DNA from 2 places in the Kitasatospora sp. NPDC038210 genome. Region 2 is predicted to be linked to the other one. Evidence: riboswitches for the same ligand, from Rfam matches in the RefSeq annotation. Region 2 holds a riboswitch; the other holds the start of a gene.

Region 1 (7,315 bases), on a different contig from region 2:
TACTGCGCCTGGCTGCTGAAGGGCTACTTCGACACCATCCCGGTGGAGATCGACGAGGCCGGCCGGGTCGACGGGCTCACCCCGTTCGGCACCTTCTGGCGGCTGGTGCTGCCGCTCGCCCGCCCGGGCCTGGCCGTCGCCGCCTTCTACTCCTTCCTCACCTACTGGGCCGAGGTGCCGTTCGCCTCGACGTTCATGCTCAGCTCGGACAAGTACACGCTGGCCGTCGGCCTGCAGACCTTCGTCAGCGAGCACGACGCCCAGTGGAACCTGATGGCTGCCACCGCCGTGCTGATCGCGATCCCGTCCGCGGCCTTCTTCTACCTGGTGCAGCGCCACCTGGTCACCGGCCTGACCGCCGGTGCCTCCAAGTCGTGACGCCTGCCGCGACACACCTCGCGCGCAAGGCCCCCCGCTCCTCCGATCCCCAAGGGATACCGTCCATGACCCAGAACCTGGCCGACACCTCCCGGCCTGTCGCCGACACCGCTCACGAGGCGGCCACCCCGGCTCCTGCGGCGGGCGGCGTGCACAGAGACTGGTGGCGGGACGCGGTCATCTACCAGGTGTACCCGCGCAGCTTCGCCGACTCCAACGGCGACGGCATGGGCGACCTGCCCGGCATCCGCAGCCGCCTGCCGTACCTGCGCGACCTCGGCGTGGACGCCGTCTGGCTGTCGCCGTTCTACGCCTCGCCGCAGGCGGACGCCGGCTACGACGTCGCCGACTACCGCGCGGTGGACCCGATGTTCGGCACCCTGCTGGACGCCGACGCCCTGATCCGCGACGCCCACGGACTGGGGCTGCGGATCATCGTCGACCTGGTCCCCAACCACTCCTCGGACCAGCACGAGTGGTTCCAGCGCGCCCTGCGCGAGGGCCCCGACTCCCCGCTCCGCGACCGCTACCACTTCCGTCCCGGCAAGGGCGAGAAGGGCGAACTGCCGCCCAACGACTGGGAGTCCATCTTCGGCGGCCCGGCCTGGACCCGCACCGAGAACCCGGACGGCACCCCCGGCGACTGGTACCTGCACCTGTTCGCCCCCGAGCAGCCCGACTTCAACTGGGAGAACCGCGCCGTCGCCGACGAGTTCCGCTCGATCCTGCGGTTCTGGCTCGACATGGGCGTGGACGGCTTCCGCATCGACGTCGCCCACGGCCTGGTCAAGGCCCCCGGCCTGCCCGACCTCGGCGGCTCCGACCAGCTCAAGCTGCTCGGCAACGACGTCATGCCGTTCTTCGACCAGGACGGCGTGCACGAGATCTACCGCAGCTGGCGCAAGATCCTCGACGAGTACCCGGGCCAGCGGATCGGCGTCGCCGAGGCCTGGACCCCGACCGTCCAGCGCACCGCCAACTACGTCCGCCCCGACGAGCTGCACCAGGCCTTCAACTTCCAGTACCTGGGCACCGATTGGGAGGCCGCCGCGCTGCGCGAGGTGATCGACCTCTCGCTCGACTCGATGCGTCCGGTCGACGCCCCCACCACCTGGGTGCTGTCCAACCACGACGTCACCCGGCACGCCACCCGCTTCGGCAACGAGCCCGGCCTCGGCACCCAGATCCGCACCGCCGGCGACCGCGAGCTCGGCCTGCGCCGCGCCCGCGCCGCCACCCTGCTGATGCTCGCGCTGCCCGGCTCCGCGTACGTCTACCAGGGCGAGGAGCTCGGCCTGCCCGACGTCACCGACCTGCCCGACGAGGTGCGCCAGGACCCGTCGTTCTTCCGCCAGGCCGGACAGGACGGCTACCGCGACGGCTGCCGCGTCCCGATCCCGTGGTCCGGCACCGAGGCCCCGTACGGCTTCGGCCCGGTGGCCGGCGGGCCGTCCTGGCTGCCGCAGCCCGCCGCCTGGGCGGAGTTGAGCGTCGAGGCGCAGACCGGCGACCCGTCCTCCACCCTGGAGCTCTACCGCAGCGCGCTGGCCCTCCGCCGGGCGACGGCCGACCTCGGCGCCGGCACGGAGGTCGAGTGGCTGGACGGCCCGGAGGGCACCCTCGCCTTCCGCCGCGGGTCCTTCGTGTGCACCGTGAACACCACCGGCGAGCCGGTGCGGATCGCGGCCCCGGGCACCCTGCTGCTCGCCTCGGCCGACCTCGTGGTGGACGGCGGCGAGACGGTGCTCGCTCCGGACAGCACCGGCTGGTGGGCGGTCTGACGTGGTTGCAATAGGCTCTGGGACCGTGACTACGGCGCGACTCTCAGACATCGCGGCACAGGCGGGGGTCAGCGAAGCCACCGTCTCCCGCGTGCTCAACGGCAAGGCGAACGTCTCCGCCGCCACCCGGCAGACGGTGTTGGCCGCGCTCGACGTGCTCGGCTACGAGCGTCCGACCCGGCTGCGCCAGCGCAGCGCCGGGCTGATCGGGCTGATCACACCGGAGTTGAGCAACCCGATCTTCCCGGCACTGGCGCAGGTGATCGAGCAGGTGCTCAGCCGGCACGGCTTCACGCCGGTGCTGTGCACCCAGACACCGGGCGGATCCACCGAGGACGAACTGGTGGAGATGCTGGTCGACCGGGGCGTGGCGGGCATCGTCTTCGTCTCCGGACTGCACGCCGACACCACGGCCGACCACGACCGCTACGCGCGACTGGCCGGGCGCGGGGTGCCGTTCGTGCTGATCAACGGCTTCAGCGAGAAGATCGACGCGCCGTTCATCTCGCCGGACGACCGGGCCGCGATGTGGATGGCCGTCCAGCACCTGGCCGAACTCGGCCACGAGCGGATCGGGCTGGCCGTCGGGCAGCGCCGGTACGTGCCCGTGCTGCGCAAGATAGAAGGCTTCACGGCGGCGATGCGGGAGGTGCTCGGGCGTACCCAGGAGGAGGCCGAGAACCTCGTCCACCACACGCTGTTCAGCGTGGAGGGCGGACACGCGGCGGCCGGCGCGCTGCTCGACAAGGGCTGCACGGCGATCGTCTGCGGGAGCGACATGATGGCGCTCGGGGCGATCAGGGCGGTGCGGCAGCGCGGCCTGTCGGTGCCGCAGGACGTGTCGGTGGTCGGGTTCGACGACTCGCCGCTGATCGCCTTCACCGAACCGCCGTTGACCACGATCCGCCAGCCGGTCGAGGCGATGGCCACGGCGGCGGTGGACGCGCTGCTGGAGGAGGTCGGCGGGAACGCCGTCCAGCGCGGCGAGTTCATGTTCCAGCCGGAGCTGGTGATGCGCGGGTCCACCGGGGCCTGCGCGCGCTGAGCGCCGGCCGCAGGGCCGAGGGAAGGGCCCCGGAGGGCAGTTGCTCTCCGGGGCCCTTCGGCGTGCCTGTGTGCGGCCCTGCTCGGCAGCGCTCGGCAGATCTCGACTGCCCTCAGCCGTGCTCGGTGTCGGTGGTGCGGTCCTGGGCGAGGCGGTTGCCGTCGGCCGGGTCGCCGGTGCGGGCCTCGGTGCGGCGGCCGCGGGCCAGGTAGTCGCGCAGGACCAGTTCGACGGCGTCCTGCGGGTTCTTGGTACCGGAGAGCATCATCGCGTCGATCGCGAGGTTCGCGTCGAGCGTGACGGTGACCTGGGCCATGTGACTCCTCCTCGGGTGCAGAGCAGCAGCATGCCCGTTCGGGTCCGGTTCCACCACGGGGATACGCCGCGACCCCCGGGGAGGAGCGACCAGACTCTTCCCCGGGGGTGGCGGGTGATCAGTGTTCGGTGGCGGCCGACGACCCGCGATCTGCGGACGACGGATGACAGATATTGAAATCTGTCAGCTGTCAGCTGTCAGCTGTCATCCGTCAGCGGTCGTCTGAAGTCCGTCAGCGACGAGCAGTCGGCTGCCTGCTGCCTGCTGCCTGCTGCCTGCCGTCAGCCGTCTCGCCGTGCTCAGACCCGGCCGGCGAAGTCCGGGGCCCAGTTGGCGACGGTCTGCTCGCGCACACCCGCGCTCGGGTTGGCGGCCTCGACGTACTTGCCGCCACCGACGTAGATCGCGACGTGGTAGACGCCCGAGTCCTTGCCGTTGTTGGACCAGAACAGCAGGTCGCCCGGCTGCAGGCTGTCCAGCGAGACGTGGGTGCTGGCGGCGGCCTGGTCGGCGGCGACGCGCGGGACGGAGATGCCGGCGGCGCGCAGGGCGGCCTGGGTCAGGCCGGAGCAGTCCCAGCCGCCGTTGCCGGTGCCGCCGTAGACGTACGCCTGGCCGACCTTGGACTCGGCGAAGGCGACCGCGGCGGCCATGCTGCCGCTGGCGGCCGGGGCCTGCGCCGGGGCCTGGGCGGCCGGGGTCTGGGTCTGGGCGACCGGCTTGGCGTTCACGGAACCGCCGTTCGCGGACTGACCGGACTTCTGCGAGCGGTTGAACCAGGTGAAGTCCGAGCCGGACTTGTCCGAGGAGGCGGACTGCTGGGTCTGGCCGTGGTCACCGAAGGTCAGGTGCTGGCCCGGGTAGATGGTGTTCGGGCCGTCGGTCAGGGTGCTGCGGTTGAGCTCGTACAGCCGCTCCCAGCCGCCCTGGACGTTGTGCTTGTCCGCGATCGAGGACAGCCAGTCGCCCTCGACCACGGTGTAGTCGTCGCTCTGGGCGGCCTGCTGGTGCCTCTGGGCCCAGGTGCCGGCGGCAGAGTCGGCGGCGTCCTGGGCGGGCGCGGCCGGCTTGGCGGGCTTGGCCGCCGGGGCCGGGGTCTGGGCGGGCTTGGCAGCCGGGGCGGCCGGAGCGGCAGCGGCCGAGGTGTCGACGGCGGCGGGCGTGCCGCCCTTGGTCAGGCCGGCCTTGACCGAGCAGACGGGCCAGGCACCGGGGCCCTGCGAGGCGAGGACCTTCTCCGCGACGGCGATCTGCTGGTCCTTGGTGGCCAGGTCGGCGCGCGAGGCGTAGGCGGTGCCGCCGAAGGCGGACCAGGTGCTCTGGGTGAACTGCAGGCCGCCGTAGAAGCCGTTGCCGGTGTTGATGCTCCAGTTGCCGCTGCTCTCGCACTGGGCGACCTTGTCCCAGGTCGCGACGGAGGCGGCGGAGGCGGTGCCGGAGACGAGGCACGGGACGGTGAGGCCGACGCCCGCGACGCCGATGGCGGCGATCACGCGGCGGGTGCGGCTGGACAGACGGGTGCCGTTGGTGGGCAGCATGAAGACGCGGTCCTCTCCCACGCCTGCGAGGTGAGCTGTCGGATTCGGGCCGGAGTTGCCCGGCCGCGCGTGAGCGCGGCTTCACCCCTAGCCCTGAACCGTTCCTGGGAGCGGTCCGGGGCGACTTACCTGTGGGTCCCCCGCTCCTGCCGTGGTGCGTTTTCGCGCTGCCAGGACATCCGACGGCAGGACTCGGCGTCGCGGATGAACTGGGTCCGTGTGGTCACGAACGGGGAGCACGTTAAGCAGACTTAAGTTCAAACTGCAAATAGCTGTGACGCGCATCACGGATTAGCAGGAAGTGCCAAATTGGCGGCTAATCATGATCGTAAATGATCGTTTTTCGGCAATGCGATTGCGGATGCCCACAACTGTCTTTGCCTCAGGAATGGCATGACGGTGTGTCGAAGCGCGAAACGGCGCACCGGTCCAACCGGCGGAGCGGACGTGATTCGAGCGCCCCGGAGTGCGCTCGCCATTCCCCGGCAAACAGCGGCAGAACGGACATTCCATTCATTGTTCGCTTAACTCCGGTAACTCCCGTACGCCGCAAGAGCGGGAAAGCGGGCAAAGCGAAGGGCCCGGAACGCAAGCCGTTCCGGGCCCCGTGTGCGCGCCGACGGGCGCGCGGTGTCCGCTACTGTCCGGCAGGCTCCTCGGCGGCCGCGTGGGCGCCACGGGCGCCCTCCACGACCCCCTCGGCCTCGGCGGCGGCCGCCGCCTCCGCCTCGGCCCGCGCCAGGTCCTCCGCGGACGGTGCGGGCAGCGCGGCCAGGTAGGTCGAGGCGATCAGCTGGCCGACGGTCGGGTACGCGCCCAGCGGCGCCGCCGACGGGCAGCCGGTCTCCTCGGCGGCCGCGGCGAGCAGCTCGGAGTCGGCCTCCGGCCCGATCACCAGCGGGGCCAGCGCCGGGCGCTGGGAGCCGGTCTCCTTGAGGTGGTCGACGGCCGCGGCCACCGAGCCGGGCACGTCGAGCGCGGCGGCCACGACCGGCACGGCCAGGCGGGCGGCCAGCAGAACGCCGGTGATGCCGGCCGCGGCGGCGGCGTCCTCGCCGCCGACGGTGGTCAGGACCACGCCGTCCGCGGCGGTCGCGATGGCGAAGAGCCGGGCGCGGTCGGCGCGGGCCAGCCCGGCCTCGGAGAGTCGTACGTGGACGGCCTCGGCGAGCAGCGGGTGCGGGCCGAGCGCGTCGGTGACGGGCGCGCCGTACTCGGCGGCGAGCGCGTGGAGTTCGGGCAGGAAGCCGTGCGGACCGGGCACCAGTGGCACCAGGACGGGCATCGGCAGGCCGGCCTCGGCGGCCGTGGCCAGGAGCTCGGCGACGGTGCGGTCCTCGCCGCCCTCACCCTCGGCGGAGCCGCCGGGGAGGTAGCCGACCGCGGCCTGGACGCCGTTCTGCTCGCTGCGGACGATGGAGAGCAGCTCCTCGACGACCGAGCGGGACTCGGGCCCGGCGGCCGTGGGCACGGCGAGCACCAGGGCCGGCGCGCCGGTCGGAATCTCGGGGCGCTCGGGACGACGGTGGCGCCCCCGCGCACGGGAGCCTGGAGTGCGGACGGGCAGTGGCGCGCCCGGAATGGCTGCGGTGCTCATGCCGGAGATCGTAGGACATCTGCCCGTCCGGCCTGCAGTCGGCTGCCGTACGGGTTTCGCGCGGCCGCTGTGCGAACCCGGTGTGTCCGCCGCATCGGGTTCGGGTGGTTTGCCTACAATCCGGACATTCCACACCCAATCCCCGTGCGGGCGCGGCTCATTGCCTGGACGTGCCGGACGGGGTGCGGCGTTGCAGTCGCGGCGCGTGAGATGTCTCACAGCCCGGAGGTCGCCTGACGGAGGGTCACGGCGGTGCGACTCCCGGCATTCGAAGATCAACATTAAGCGGGGGGCCGCTCACGGCCGGTTATCGCGACCCCGGTGATTCAGTCGGCTATGTCCGTTTACGTACCGTCAGGAGAAGGCCCCGTGAAGAGTTCGGGGCTGCGGGTGAAAGGCCTCGTGCACCTGCAATGTCCCGTGCTGATGCACGTGCACTGCAGCTATCATCGCGTCAAGTGAGGCGTTGTGCCGGGCCGGTACGGGGCCGGTCCGTTCGTTCGGCGGTGCCGGGGGCGCCGCGCTGGACGACAACTCCGGAGCTCTTCGGGAGACTTCTATGCACGACTCGCAGAACACACACGACTCGCACGACACCTACAACGGGATGGCCGCGGCCGATCTCACGGGGGTGGTCTGGCAGAAGAGCCGGCACAGCAA
Region 2 (7,315 bases):
GACTCGTCCAGCGGGTCCTCGATGGAGACCAGCGGGTAGGCGGCGACCAGCTCGGCGTAGTACTCGATGAGCTCGGCGGCCGAGAGGGCCTTGCCCTCGAACTGGTAGGCGCCGTCCTGGTAGAACTCGGAGGCGGCGACGTCCAGGGCCAGCGCGACGTCACGGCCGGGCACGTAGCCGGCCTTCTGGATGGCCTCGGTGATCAGGTCCAGGGCCTCGCGGTTGCTGTCCAGGTTCGGCGCGAAGCCGCCCTCGTCGCCCAGGCCGGTGGACAGCCCGCGCTCCTTCAGCACGCCCTTGAGGGTGTGGTAGACCTCGACGCCCCAGCGGACGGCCTCGGAGAAGGACTCCGCGCCGATCGGGGCGATCATGAACTCCTGGATGTCGACGTTGGAGTCCGCGTGCGAGCCGCCGTTGAGGATGTTCATCATCGGGACCGGCAGGACGTGCGCGTTCGGGCCGCCCAGGTAGCGGAACAGCGGCAGGTCGCTGGCCTCGGAGGCGGCGTGCGCGACGGCCAGCGAGACGCCCAGGATGGCGTTGGCCCCGAGCGAGGACTTGTCCGGGGTGGCGTCCAGGTCCAGCATGGCCTGGTCGATCAGGCGCTGCTCGGTGGCGTCGTAGCCGACCAGCTCCGGGCCGATCTGCTCGATGACGGCGAGGACGGCCTTCTCCACGCCCTTGCCGAAGTAGCGGTTCTTGTCGCCGTCGCGCAGCTCCAGGGCCTCGAAGGCACCGGTGGAGGCACCCGACGGGACAGCGGCACGACCCGTGCTGCCGTCGTCGAGGCCGACCTCGACCTCGACCGTGGGGTTGCCGCGGGAGTCGAGGATCTCACGGGCTACGACGACATCGATGGACGGCACGAGGCATCTCCTTGCGGAAGCAGGGTCCCGCTGACGGTGGCGCTGTCGGCGGGACGATTGCGGAGTCGTTACGGACCAGAGCCTAACCGCCCGGGCTCTCCAGGCCACGTCGGCCTCGGTCCCGTCTCAGCGTGTGGCCCCGCTACCCACCGGTAGTTCACCTGCTTGTCCCACCGGAGCGGGCGAATGCGGACGAAGGGGGCCGGCCGGACCGACCCCCTGTCACGCGTGTCGCCGGTGCCGCCAGGGACACGCCGGCTCAGCCGAGGTGCAGCACCTGGCCGGGCAGGATCAGGTCCGGGTCGCCGCCGACGGTGGAGCGGTTCTGCTCGTACAGCGCGTGCCAGCCGCCGGACACGCCCTGGGTGGCGGCGATGCTCGACAGCGTGTCACCGGCGTGGACGGTGTAGTCGTGGCCGGTCTGCGCGGCCGGGGCCGGCTGCGCGGGGCGCGGGGCCGCGTGCTTGGGGACGTACTGCTGCGCCGACTGGTCGACGGGCTTCTCGGCCTGCGCGGGGGCGGCGTGCTTCGGGGCCTGCTTCTGGACGGGCTTCGCGGCCGGCTTCTCGGCGGGCTTCTGGACCGGCTTCTCGGCCGGCTTCTGGGCCTGCCGCTTGGGCGTCTGCTGCTGCGGAGCCGACTGCGGCTTGGAGTCCGAGGAGGTGTCGACGGACGCCGGGGCACCGCCCTTGGTCAGGCCGGCCTTGACGGAGCAGACCGGCCAGGCGCCGGGACCCTGCGAGGCGAGCACCTTCTCGGCGATCGAGATCTGCTGCGCCTTGCTGGCCTGGTTGGCCTGCGCCGCGTACGAGGTGCCGCCGTACGCCTTCCAGGTGCTGGAGGTGAACTGCAGGCCGCCGTAGTAGCCGTTGCCGGTGTTGATGCTCCAGTTGCCGCCGCTCTCGCACTGGGCGACGGCGTCCCAGGTGGAGACCGGGGCGGCGGAGGCACCGGTGGCGGTGAGGAGCGGCATCGCGAGTCCGACGCCGGCCACACCGGCGACGGCGATGGCCTTCTCGGCCTGGGTGCGACGACGGTGACGGCCAGTTCCAACGAACAGCATGAAGAGGTCCCTCTCCGCACGCCTGCGAGGTGAGCTGTCGGGTTCGGACCGGGAGGTGGCCCGGCCGCCGTGCGCGGAAACGATTCCGCTCGGGCGGCTTCACCCCAAGCCGTGGGGAACGGCAACAAACCTGGTTCCCCCGCCCCTGCCCAGGGTTCTGGTCGGTTTCCCGTGACGCGGCGGGCAGGATTCGGCGTTCCGCGCACGAGGTCCGCAGCTGCGAACTCCAGGGAGAGTAGACAGATCTTCAGACCGATCACAAGCTCATATCCCGGATATCACACAGAAATTACGGCGTGTGTCCGATCGCCTACCAACGGCGCCACTATGTCCGCGTTGATGGGTTTTCACACCCCTCCGGAAGCCGGCCGGGCGACGTTCCGTCAGCGCGCCGCCCGGCGTTCCGCCACCTCGCGTCAGTTCGCCGGGGGCGCGGAAGGAGCGTGCGGCGGCGTATGCGGGGAGCGGCTCTCCGGAGTGAATTCGACCGGGAGTTCCCGCAGGCCACGCATGATCAGACCGCCCCGCCAGCGCAGATTCTCCGGGCTTTCCGCGAGCTGCAGATCGGGCAGCCGGGAAAGCAGCGTGGCCAGTGCGGCACGCCCCTCCAAACGGGCCAGCGGGGCGCCGATGCAGTAGTGGATGCCGTGCCCGAACCCCAGGTGCGGATTGTCCGTCCGGGCCAGGTCCAGGGTGTTCTCGTCCGCGAACCGGGCCGGATCGCGGTCCGCGGCGGCCAGCACCACCAGCACCGGATCGCCGACCGGGATGTCCACCCCGCCGATGGTCACCGGACGCGTCGCGAACCGCCAGGTCGCCAGCTCCACCGGCCCGTCGTAGCGGAGGAGTTCCTCGATGCCCGTCTCCAGCAGCGCGCTCTCCCCGCGCGCCACCGACTCCTGCAGCAACCGGCGCTGGTCCGGGTTGCGCAGCAGCGCGTACGTCCCGTTGCCGATCAGGTTCACGGTCGTCTCGAAACCCGCGAAGAGGAGGATGAAGGCCATCGCCGCGGCCTCGTTCTCGGTCAGGTGCTCGCCGTGGTCGCTCGCGCGGATCAGGCCCGAGATCAAGTCGTCCCCGAGGTCCGCCCGCTTGCGGTGGATCAGCTCCAGCAGGTACGCCCGCATCCGCTTCACCGCCCGCCCCACGCCGCCCCGTTGGCCGCCGCCGTGCCGGATCATCATCCCGGCCCAGTCGCGGAAATCGTCCTGGTCCTCGGCCGGCACGCCCAGCATGTCGCAGATCGCGTAGATGGGGAGCGGGAAGGCGAACTCGTGGATCAGGTCCGCCGAGCCGCGCTGCGCGAAGCCGTCGATCAGCCGGTCGGTGAGCTGCTGCACCCGCGGCTCGAACTCGGCCACCCGGCGCGGGGTGAACGCCTTCGACACCAGGCGGCGCAGCCGGGTGTGGTCCGGCGGGTCGATGTTCAGCAGGTGCGTCATCAGGTCCGCCTGCCGCTCCCCCGGAATGCCCACCCGGCCGGTGCGGTGCGCCTGCTCGCTGTGGTGCGCCGGGTTCTTCGAAAGCCGGGCGTCCGCGAGCGCCTGCCGGGCGTCCGCGTACCTGGTCACCAGCCAGGCCTCGACGCCGCTCGGCAGCTTGGTGCGGTGCACCGGGGCGTGCTCGCGCAGCCAGGCGTAGGCGGGGTACGGATCGGCGGCGAACTCCCAGGTGAACAGCTGCGGAGCGGCGACGTCGGACTGCGGAACTTCGGCCCCGGGCTGCGGAGCGGCGACGTCCGACTGCGGGGCGGCGGCGTCCGACGGGGTGGCTGCGGGCCGGGCGGGATCTGCGGGCGCGGTTGCGTCGGACGCGGTGGCTGCGGGCCGGGCGGGGTCGGGCTGAGCTGGCATGGGTCGACCGTATCCGCTGGGTGCGCTCCCCCTCCGCCGACGGCTCGCGACCCCCGTGACAACGGCGTACGACGGGCGCGCCAACACTCCGTGGACGACCCGTGGACGGTCCGTGGACAGCTCTTGGACAGCTCTTGGCCGGACGGCGGGCGTGAGCCTGGTCACCTGAGGGGTAATCCCTGTTGCGGAGGGTCAGGTCGTGCCTACGATCCTCCGCAGTACGCGTGGGCGCCGGTGCGGTGTCGCCCACAGGGAGGAGCAGACCATGCGGGTCAGCGGGTCAGTCGTCGTCATCGCGGTACTCGACGGCGGGTCGGGCGCCGACCTCGCCCGCCGGTTCTCCGCGGCCGGCGCCGCCGGAATGCTGATCGCCGACCAGCACGTCGGCATCGCCGAGGACCTCGCCGCCGAACTCGACCGGCCGGGCTGCCCCGTCGTCGGCGTCTCCGGCGACATCCGTCGCCCCAGCGACGTCGCCGCCCTCGTCGACACCGCGGAGAAGCACCTCGGGCCGATCGACCTGTTCGCAGTCGCCGGCCCGGACGGCGAGCGGATCGTCTCCCTCGCCGACCTGCCCGACCACCTCGACCTGGAACGCCTCGCCGAACTCGTCGTCCTCGTCGGCGAAGCCATCGGCGAACTCGTCCCGCCGCAGCGGCGCCCGGTGGAGAGCACCGCCACGGCGGCCTGAGCGCCTACTCCCCGTCCGGCTCCACGCCGGGCTGCCCGACCGGCTTGAGGCCCTCGGCCGCGCGCACCGCGTCCCGGTAACCGCGCGCGGCCGAGCGCAGCGCCGCGTCCACGTCCACCCCGGCGTCGTGCGCCCGCTGCGCCACCGCGAGCAGCAGCCGGCCCGCCGACTCCTCGGTCAGCTCGGCCGGCAGCTCGTACGGCTCGTCCGGCACCCCCGCGAAGCCCGACCGGCGCACCCGCGACACCAGCTTCGCCGCGTACGCCAGCGCGGGCAGCCCGGCCGGCACGCCGTCCAGCACCGACTCGCGGTCCGCCTTCTCCGCGGCCTTCAGCTGCTCCCAGTTCGCCTCCACCTCGGCGGCGCCCCCGGCCTCGACGTCCCCGAACACGTGCGGGTGCCGGTACATCAGCTTCTCGACGATGTCCCCCGCCACGTCGTCGATCGAGAAGGCCCCGGTCGGGTGCTCCTCGGCGATCCGGGAGTGGAAGAACACCTGGAGCAGGACGTCCCCCAGCTCCTCGCGCAGCGTGTCGCGGTCCCCCTCCTCGATCGCCTCGACCAGCTCGTACGCCTCCTCGACCAGGTACTTCACCAGGCTCTCGTGCGTCTGCTCGGCATCCCACGGGCAACCGCCCGGCGAGCGGAGCCGGTCCATCACCGTCACCAGGTCCAGCAGCCGCGCCCCCGGCAGGTCGTACGAACCCGGCAGCACCTCGATCTCCGGCACCTCACCGGCCCGCTCCACCGCGAGCCGCGCGAGCGCGTCCGTCAGCCCCGGATCCCCGTCCGGACTGCCCAGCCACACCGTCGCCCCGGCCCCGGCGGGCTGCTCGGTCAACAGCCGCGCCAACGCGGGCGCCGAACCGGGCGCCACCACCTCCACCACGACCCCGGCCTGCCGGACCGCCGCCACCTGCGGATGCCCCTCGTCCGCCACCAACACCCGCCCCGCCGCCCGCAACGCCTCCCACGCCGGCCACGCCAGCAACCCGGGGGCCACCCGGTGGGTCGTGGTCAGCAGAATCAACTTGGCACCGGGAACATTCGTCGTCACACCCCGAACCTACCCGCCCACCGCGGCCACCTGCGGCCCTCGCCCCACCCACCCCACCCCACCCGGTGGCCCGGGTGGGCGCGGGACGACACACCCCGCCCACCGGACGTCGACCAGCCCGGCGGTCGAACGGCGGAGCCGGCCTCATCCCCCACGCAGCCCTCGGCGGTCCAGAACCGCGGGACGGTCGAAGCTGCCCGCAGCGAGACCCTGCCCCAGAAGTCGGACCCGCCGACTTCCCACTCCGGCCAGTCGGCGACGGGGAGCGGGATTGGCGGAGGCAGCGCACGAGCGGAACAACGAAGTCCCTGCGCCGCATCAGAGATCGGCCCAGCCCACTTCCCACTCCCCGCCCGCGGAGGGCCATCGGGTGAGGTGGGGGGTGGAGCGGTGAGCGGTCCGCGAGGCCGCGAGGCCGCGAGGCCGCGAGGGCCAAGACTCCGAGCCCCATAGGGGCGCCACAGGAAGTCGGTCCCACCGACTTCCCACTCCCCGCCCCGGTCGCAGGCCAAGGGGTGAGGGTTGAGGGCGGAGAAGGAATTGCCCCGGCTGCGGTCGGGGCCACGGAGTGAGGTGAGGGGGTGAGGGTGGAGGGGGAACCGTCCCGCTGGCGTCCTATGACCGGCCTGTGGGTGGGGGCCAGGGGGTGGGGTGGGGGTTGAGGGTGGAGAGGGACTGGCGGAGGCGGCGGACGGCGGGGTGGTGGGGGCCGTCGCGGCGTTCGCGGTCGAGGAGGAGGGGGAGCAGCCACTGCCAGGCGTTCTGCGGGTCGCCGGTGGCCGCGAGGTGGAGGCCGATGCGTTCGCGCAGGTCGTAGGTCCGCTCGGGGTCGGTGTCGAGGCCGGATTCGAGGCGGGCGGTGTGGGCGGTGAGGAGGGCCTGGTACTCGGCGAGGGCTTCGGCGCCGTGGCCGAGGTGTTCGAGGCAGATCGCTGCGCGGTAGCGGTGGTCGAGGCCCTGGGGGCCGTGCGGGCCGCCGTCGGCGGTGGCGGCCAGGCGGCGGTACTCGGGGAGGGCCTGCCGGGAGTGGCCCTCGTGGAGGAGGGTGCGGGCGTAGATGGTGCGGATGGTGCGGACCAGGGGTGCGGCGTCACCGAGTTCGGCCTCGGCCCGGGGCAGCAGGCCGACGGCGAGGTCGAGGACCTCGGTGTGACGGCCGGCGTCGACGAGGTCGGAGAGACGGGCGCACTGGGCACCCAGGTCGGGGAGCGACGGCGGCGGAGTGGCGGGAGCGGGCGGAACCACCGGAGCCGCCGGTGCGGACGGTCCGGACAGGACGGACGGACGGGACGGGACGGGCGTGCGCAGGAACGGGCTCGGTTCCGGGCGGACCGGCGGGGCCGGGGCGACGACGGCGGGTTGCGGTTGGTGCGGGAACCGGTACGGCCGTACGGGGTCGGGCAGCGGCGTGTAGCGGGGCTGCGGGGTGCCCGTGGCCGGGGGCAGCAGCGGGAGCAGCCGCCCGTACACCGTCTGGGCGTCGGCGGGGCGGTCGGCGGGCTGTTTGGCGAGGAGGTCGAGGACCAGCCGCTCCAGTCCGTGCGGCACCTCGGGGCGCAACTCCCGCAGCGGGACGGGCGGTTCGTCGACGTGTCGGCGCAGGACGCCGAGCGCGGTGGGCGCCCGGAACGGCTCCTCGCCGGCGAGCATCTCGTGCAGCAGGCAGCCCAGCGCGTAGAGGTCGCTGCGCGGGTCGGTGGTGGCGGCGAGGGCCTGTTCGGGGGCCATGTAGGAGGGGCTGCCGACCGGCACGCCGGTGAGGGTGAGGCGGGTGGCCTCGGTGTC

Evidence for each region. A riboswitch is a leader RNA that binds a small molecule or an ion and turns the genes downstream of it on or off. The one in region 2 is predicted to bind cyclic di-AMP.
Region 1: linked by a shared signal. The riboswitch ahead of ACZ7KX_RS06370 (transglycosylase family protein) and the one ahead of ACZ7KX_RS32065 (transglycosylase family protein) in region 2 are both predicted to bind cyclic di-AMP.

What each region holds. Positions count from the first base shown of each region.
Region 1 covers NZ_JBVJYK010000002.1:651,219-658,533, forward strand. The annotation lists gene ACZ7KX_RS06350 (sugar ABC transporter permease) at 1-378, shown strand, start outside; gene ACZ7KX_RS06355 (glycoside hydrolase family 13 protein) at 444-2,159, shown strand; gene ACZ7KX_RS06360 (LacI family DNA-binding transcriptional regulator) at 2,185-3,204, shown strand; gene ACZ7KX_RS06365 (hypothetical protein) at 3,317-3,520, opposite strand; gene ACZ7KX_RS06370 (transglycosylase family protein) at 3,820-5,058, opposite strand; cyclic di-AMP (ydaO/yuaA leader) riboswitch at 5,066-5,227, opposite strand; gene ACZ7KX_RS06375 (sirohydrochlorin chelatase family protein) at 5,696-6,655, opposite strand; gene ACZ7KX_RS06380 (DUF397 domain-containing protein) at 7,215-7,315, shown strand, end outside.
Region 2 covers NZ_JBVJYK010000020.1:111,371-118,685, reverse strand. The annotation lists gene eno (phosphopyruvate hydratase) at 1-866, opposite strand, end outside; gene ACZ7KX_RS32065 (transglycosylase family protein) at 1,126-1,929, opposite strand; cyclic di-AMP (ydaO/yuaA leader) riboswitch at 1,935-2,102, opposite strand; gene ACZ7KX_RS32060 (cytochrome P450 family protein) at 2,346-3,782, opposite strand; gene ACZ7KX_RS32055 (SDR family NAD(P)-dependent oxidoreductase) at 4,048-4,473, shown strand; gene ACZ7KX_RS32050 (nucleoside triphosphate pyrophosphohydrolase) at 4,478-5,530, opposite strand; gene ACZ7KX_RS32045 (protein kinase domain-containing protein) at 6,146-7,315, opposite strand, start outside.